One region of the Allobosea sp. LjRoot9 genome, then DNA from elsewhere that is predicted to be linked to it. Evidence: predicted binding sites of a transcription regulator. Region 1 holds the regulator's gene; the other holds the start of a gene.
What was found. The regulator PhoB, encoded in region 1, activates phosphate uptake and scavenging genes when phosphate is short. The targets are predictions, from matches to a motif close to TGTCATNNANCTGTCAT.

Region 1 (3,409 bases):
CAAGGACAAGCTCAAGATGTCCGGCATGGGCCTCTCGGGCGGCCAGCAGCAGCGCCTGTGCATCGCGCGCACCATCGCGCAGAAGCCGGAGGTGATCCTGTTCGACGAGCCGACCTCGGCGCTCGATCCGATCTCGACCGGCAAGATCGAGGATCTGCTGGAGCAGCTCAAGACCGATTTCACCATCGTCATCGTCACCCACAACATGCAGCAGGCGGCGCGCATCTCGCAGTACACCGCCTTCATGTATCTCGGCGAGGTGATCGAGTTCGCGCCGACCAACACCATCTTCATGAACCCGCACAAGAAGCAGACCCAGGACTACGTCACCGGCCGCTTCGGCTGACTATCGAACCCTGTTTTCGCTTCCAGAGGATCCGCCGCGATGACCGAACATATCGTCCGCTCCTACGACGCCGAACTCGAGGCGCTGCGCCGCAGCCTCGCCGAGATGGGCGGCATGTCCGAGCGCATGCTCGGCGATTCCACCGTGGCGCTGGTGCGCCGCGACACCACGCTCGCCCAGAAGGTGATCAGCGCCGACCAGCGCCTCGACAACCTCCAGCGCGATGTCGAGGAGCGCGCGGTCCTGACCATCGCCCGGCGCCAGCCGCTGGCGAACGACCTGCGTGAACTGATCTCGGCGATCCGCATCGCCGCCGACATCGAGCGCGTCGGCGATCTCGCCAAGAACATCGCCAAGCGCGCGGTCGCGATCTCCGGCCAGTTCCAGCCGCCGCATCGCGCCGTGGTCGGGCTCGAGCATATGAGCCGGCTCGTCCAGGCCCAGCTCAAGGACGTGCTCGACGCCTATGCCGCGAGCAACGAGCAGAAGGCCATGGAGGTCTGGCGCCGCGACGACGAGATCGACGCGCTCTACACCTCGCTCTTCCGCGAATTGCTGACCTATATGATGGAAGACCCGCGCAACATCACCTTCTGCACGCATCTCCTGTTCTGCGCCAAGAATGTCGAGCGCATCGGCGATCACACCACCAACATCGCCGAGACGATCCACTATCTCGTCACCGGCGAGTCGCTCGATCTCAACCGCCCGAAGCTCGACACCACCGACATCAATGTCGAGGCGGTGACGGGGAGCTGATGGAATGAACGCACCGGCAGCTTTCCCGTCATGGTCGGGCTTGTCCCGACCATCCACGTCTTCGCTGGTCGAGACCTGTGTTCAAGACGTGGATGCTCGCCACCAGGGCGAGCATGACGGTGTGTGTCGGCTGAATGCCAGGAACGGAACTGAGACATGCCCGCACGCATCCTGATCGTCGAGGACGAGGAGCCGCTCACCCTGCTCCTGCGCTACAACCTCGAAGCCGAGGGCTTCGAGGTCGACAGCGTCGCACGCGGCGACGATGCCGAGCTGCATCTGCGCGACCACACGCCCGACCTCGTCCTGCTCGACTGGATGCTGCCGGGCTTGTCGGGCATCGAGCTCTGCCGCCGCCTGCGCACGCGCCGGGACACCGAGCGCGTGCCGATCATCATGCTCACCGCCCGCGGCGAGGAGACCGAGCGCGTGCGCGGCCTCGCCACCGGCGCCGACGACTATGTGGTCAAGCCGTTCTCGCTGCCTGAACTGATCGCGCGCATCCAGGCGCTCTTGCGCAGGGCCAAGCCTGGCCATGTCGCGGGGCTGCTAGCGGCCGGCGATCTCGAACTCGACCGCACGACGCGCCGCGTCCGCCGCTCCGGCGCGGAATTGCATCTCGGCCCGACCGAATTCCGCCTGCTCGAATTCCTGATGCAGGCGCCGGGCCGGGTCTATTCCCGCGCACAGCTCCTCGACGCCGTCTGGGGTCGCGACGTCTATATCGACGAGCGCACGGTCGACGTTCATGTCGGCCGCCTGCGCAAGGCGATCACGCCCGGTGATGCCAAGGACCCGCTGCGTACGGTGCGCGGCGCGGGCTACGCCTTCGACGAGACGTTTGCGCGCGGCTAAGAGCGCGCGTCATTCCGGGGCAGGCCGAAGGCCTGAGCCCGGAACCCAGAACCGTTGTTGCTCATTGCCGAAGCTCTGATGTCCGAGCGCCTCTTGGAACCCTCATCGGTTCTGGGTTCCGGGCTCTTCGCGGAGTTTATCCTTGGGCCGACCAAAGGTCGGACCCGAGGGCGAAGCCCCGGAATGACGGAGCTTAGGGATTGCCACGGCGGCGAATGCGGACCGCTTTGCCATTGCAGCGGGGATCTGCGACTCCGTCGATTGTTGCAGGTAGGGTTCCTCTCTAATCTTGGCCGCTCATACGCCCGCCAGGATTCGAGACCGTGCTCGACAGCCCCGTTTTTCCCGCCATCAAGGCTTTCGAAGCCGACCTCATCGCCATCCGGCGCGACATTCATGCCCATCCCGAGATCGCCTTCGAGGAGGTCAGGACGGCGGCCCTGGTGGCGCGGACGCTGCGCGGCTGGGGCATCGAGACTCATGAGGGGGTGGCCGGGACCGGGGTGGTCGGCACGCTGAAGGGCGAGCGCGGCGGACAGCGCGCCATCGCGCTTCGCTCCGAACTGGACGCGCTGCGCATCGAGGAGAAGAGCGAGATCCCGCATCGCTCGACCATTCCCGGCAAGATGCACGCCTGCGGGCATGACGGACATATCGCCATGTTGCTCGGTGCCGCGCGCTATCTGGCGGAGCACCGGGATTTCGGCGGCACGGTCCATTTCATCTTCCAGCCGGCGGAGGAAGGGTTGGGCGGTGCCCGCGTCATGCTCGAGCAGGGGCTGTTCGAGCGCTTTCCGGTCGATGCCGTCTACGGCATGCACAACCAGCCGGGCCGCCGCGCCGGGGAGTTCGGCATCAGGCAAGGGCCGATGCTCGCCGCCAGCGACACCTGGGTCGTGACCTTCCGCGGCACTGGCGGCCATGGTGGCTCCGGCGCCCATACCGCGACCGACCCGACGATCGCGCTGGCCAATTTCATCCTCGGCGTCCAGGCGATCGTCGCCCGCAATGTTCCCGCCGTCGAACCGGCGGTGCTGAGCGTCGGCCACATCAATGCCGGCGCTTTCTCCTCGCCCAATGTCATTCCCGCTGAGGTCGTCGTCACCGGCACGGCGCGCTGCTTCTCAGCCGCGGTGCGCGACATTCTGGAGCAGCGCCTGGGCGTGCTCGCCGAGGGCGTGGCGGCGATCCAGGGCTGCAGCGCCGACTATGTCTACAAGCGCCGCTATCCGCCCTTGATCAACACCGCTGACGAGACGGTGCTCGCGGCGGCGGTCGCCAGCGACCTCGTCGGCGCGGAGAAGATGGACAGGCAGATCCCGCTCAACACCGGCGCCGATGATTTCGCCTTCATGCTGGAGCAGCGGCCGGGAGCCTTCATCCGCATCGGCAACGGCACCGCGGCGGAGGGCAAAGGCAATCTGCTCCACACCCCGCTCTATGATTTCA
Region 2 (3,409 bases), on a different contig from region 1:
CGCCCGCGTCGTCGCAAGAGCCTGGAGCGACCCGGCCTTCGCCGCAAGACTGAAGGCGGACGGCTCGGCGGCTGTCGCCGAGCTCGGCTATGGCGGGCGCGGCGGCGAACATATCGTCGCGGTGTTCAACACGCCTGAGGAACACAACCTAATCGTCTGCACGCTGTGCTCCTGCTATCCATGGCCGGTGCTCGGCCTGCCGCCGGTCTGGTACAAATCCCCGCCCTATCGCTCCAAGGCGGTGATCGATCCGCGCGGCGTGCTGGCCGATTTCGGCGTCACGCTTCCGCAAGGCCAGAACATCCGCGTCTGGGATTCGACCGCCGAGACACGCTTCATCGTCATCCCGATGCGCCCAGTCGGCACCGAGGGGTGGTCGGAGGAGCAGCTTGCCGCCATCGTCAGCCGCGATTCAATGATCGGCACCGGGCTGGCCGTCGCGGAGGCCCAGTCATGAATGGCGGGCAGGATCTCGGCGGCCAGATGGGTTTTGGCCCGGTCAGGCCCGAGCCGAACGAGCCGATCTTCCATGGCGACTGGGAAAAGCGCGTGCTGGCGCTCAATGTCGCCGCCGGCGCGATGGGGCAATGGAGCATCGACGAAAGCCGGCATGCCCGCGAGAGCATTCCCCCGGCCGATTATCTCTCCTTCTCCTATTACCAGATCTGGCTCGCGGGCTTGCAGAACCTGCTGCTGCTGCATGGCTTCGTCACGCAAGGCGAGCTCACCGAGGGCAAGCCCTCCGCGCCGCCAAGGCCGCCCAAGCGCGTGCTGAAGGGCGAGGACGTCGCGGCCGTGCTGCGGCGCGGTTTTCCCTATGAGCGCGAAGCGCAGGCGCCGGCGAAATTCAGCGTCGGCGACAGCGTCCGCACCATCGTGATCCATCCGCAGCACCATACCCGCCTGCCGCGCTATGCCCGGGGCAAGCTGGGGGTGATCGAGCGCGTCAGCGGCTGCCATGTCTTCCCCGACACCGGGGCACAGGGCCAGCCCGAGACGGCGCAATGGCTCTACACCGTGGTCTTCACCGGCCCGGAGCTATGGGGCCGCGACGCCGACCCGACCACACGCGTCAGCATCGAGGCCTGGGAGAGCTATCTTGAACCGGCCTGATCTCGTCGCTGCGCTGGCTGCCGATACGCCGATCCCGCGCGATGCCGACGGCCCGGTCTTCGCCGAGCCCTGGCAGGCGCAGGCCTTCGCATTGGTCGTCGCGCTGCAGAACAAGGGCGTCTTCACGGCCGATGAATGGGCCCAGGCGCTGGGCGCCGAAATCGCCGAGGCGGTGGCCGAAGGCGGCTGCCGCGACGGCTCGGATTACTACGAGCGCTGGTGCGAGGCGCTGGAACACCTGCTGATCGACAAGGGCCTGACCTCGCATGCGGGTGTCGATGCGCTCGCCGCCTCCTGGGCGCGCGCGGCGGAGGCTACGCCGCATGGCAAGCCGATCATGCTGGAGAATGATCCGGAGCGGGGGCGATAGCGGGCTGCGGTTCATGAGACGGATGGGCCCCATAGCGGTCACCAATGAAAATGAGTTGGCAGGACCAAACAGCTCCCAGCCTTCGTCGACGACCGCTCGGTCTTTGCGGTGGAACTCATAGAATACCGATCCTGCTTGAGAGCACACCTCTCGCCGGCTAATATCAAACCGCTTGGCGCTAAAGCGGTCGGGTGTCGCAGGCGCCGATGTCGTATGGGTGTCACCAGGAATCGGTCAGCCTGCCCTATGGCACTGGCGCGAGCGCTGCTCCGGACAAGGCCGCACAGCGGAGCCGGGAGATATCATGAAAACCGCCTTTGCAGGGCTACTCGGCGCAGCCGCCATCGCGCTCGCATATCCGACGCAAGCCGCCGATCCGGCGCTCAACACACTGATCCCGAAACTGACGCGCGCGACGCAATGGAAGCAGACCGCCGCGATCCCGATCCAGTTCCCGACTTTTCATCCGCAAGGCATGTTGAAGATCGGCGACGCCTTCTTCGTCTCTTCCGTCGATATCCGGAAGGCGACGACCCGCTATCCGGCCCTCCAGGACGGCTATGATCGCGATACCGGCGAAGGCGTTGGCCATCTTTTCAAGATCGACGCCGACGGCAAGCTGCTCCAGGACATCACGCTGGGCGAAGGGTCGGTCTATCATCCCGGCGGTATGGATTTCGACGGGAAAGACATCTGGGTGCCCGTTGCCGAGTACCGGCCCAACAGCCAGTCGATCGTCTACAAGGTCGACCCCGAGACGATGAAGGCGACCGAGGTATTCCGCTTCAAGGATCATGTCGGTGGCATCGTCCATAATACGGACGACAAGTCGCTGCACGGGGTCAGTTGGGGCTCGCGCCGCTTCTACGCCTGGCCGCTCGATGGGGCGGGCAAGGTGACCAACGCGGCAACACCGCCGGAGCAGCTCCGCGTCATCAATCCCGCACTCTATATCGACTATCAGGATTGCCATTTCATCGGCATGAGCCGGATGCTCTGCTCCGGGCTCAACAACTACCGTACCTCGCCGGATGGGCCGATTTTCCGCCTCGGTGGCTTCGAGATCGTCGATCTCAAGGACAACCGGCCCGTCTATCAGGTGCCAGTCGAACTCTGGTCTCCATCGGGGCTGCCGATGACCCAGAACCCGTTCTGGGTCGAGCCTATGGAGCAGGGCGTGCGGGCCTATTTCATGCCCGATGACGACAAATCGACACTGTTCGTCTACGAGGCCGCGACGAAATAGGCTGAACGGGCGGAGGCCAGGCTAACTCCCCGCCCCGCTCGCCCACATCCCGAGGAACAGCGCCGTCCCCATTACCACCTCGCATGCGGGTGTCGATGCGCTTGCCGCCTCCTGGCGAGCGCGGCGGAGGCGACGCCGCATGGCAAGCGATCCTGCTGGAGAACGATCCGGAGCGGGGCGGTAGCGGGCTGCGACTCCTAGGGCAGCCAACGAGCCCTGCCCGGCTTCGTCAGAACTCTTCCCAACCCGCGTCGTTGGCGCGCGCGTTTGCGACCTTCCTGGCGGGCGTCGGAGCCTGTCGCGGCGCTGTCGCTACCGTGGCAGGCCTGGGGCTCTGCCCGAAGGCGGCTTCGGCGAGCTTACGCAGGCGCGCGGGCTCCGAGCCATGACTGGCCGGTGAGGCAGCTGCGCCCTCAGGCCCCGTCCTGAAGGTGGCGACGAGGTCGTTGAGCTGGACGATGCGGCCCGAGAGCGAACCGGCCGAGGCCGCGCTCTGTTCGGCGAGCGCCGCATTGGCCTGCGTCATCTCGTCGAGATGGGCGACGGCCTGGCTCATCTCGTCGATGCCATTGGCCTGCTCGCCAGACGCCGCCGAGATCTCGGCGATGGTGGCCGCGACCTTTTGCGAGGCGGCCAGGATCTGGGTCAGGGCGTCGCCGGCCTGGCGGACCAGCGTGACG

Region 2: the regulator PhoB is predicted to act here: its motif matches at 1,691-1,707, upstream of ACSQ3P_RS28750 (DUF6454 family protein).

The regions. Positions count from the first base shown of each region.
Region 1 is NZ_CAXUPC020000002.1:700,131-703,539, reverse strand. Features, by position in the region: gene pstB (phosphate ABC transporter ATP-binding protein PstB) at 1-346, shown strand, start outside; gene phoU (phosphate signaling complex protein PhoU) at 386-1,105, shown strand; gene phoB (phosphate regulon transcriptional regulator PhoB) at 1,262-1,960, shown strand; gene ACSQ3P_RS11950 (M20 aminoacylase family protein) at 2,284-3,409, shown strand, end outside.
Region 2 is NZ_CAXUPC020000012.1:57,344-60,752, reverse strand. Features, by position in the region: gene nthA (nitrile hydratase subunit alpha) at 1-457, shown strand, start outside; gene nthB (nitrile hydratase subunit beta) at 454-1,113, shown strand; gene ACSQ3P_RS28755 (nitrile hydratase accessory protein) at 1,100-1,483, shown strand; gene ACSQ3P_RS28750 (DUF6454 family protein) at 1,788-2,729, shown strand; gene ACSQ3P_RS28745 (methyl-accepting chemotaxis protein) at 2,959-3,409, opposite strand, start outside.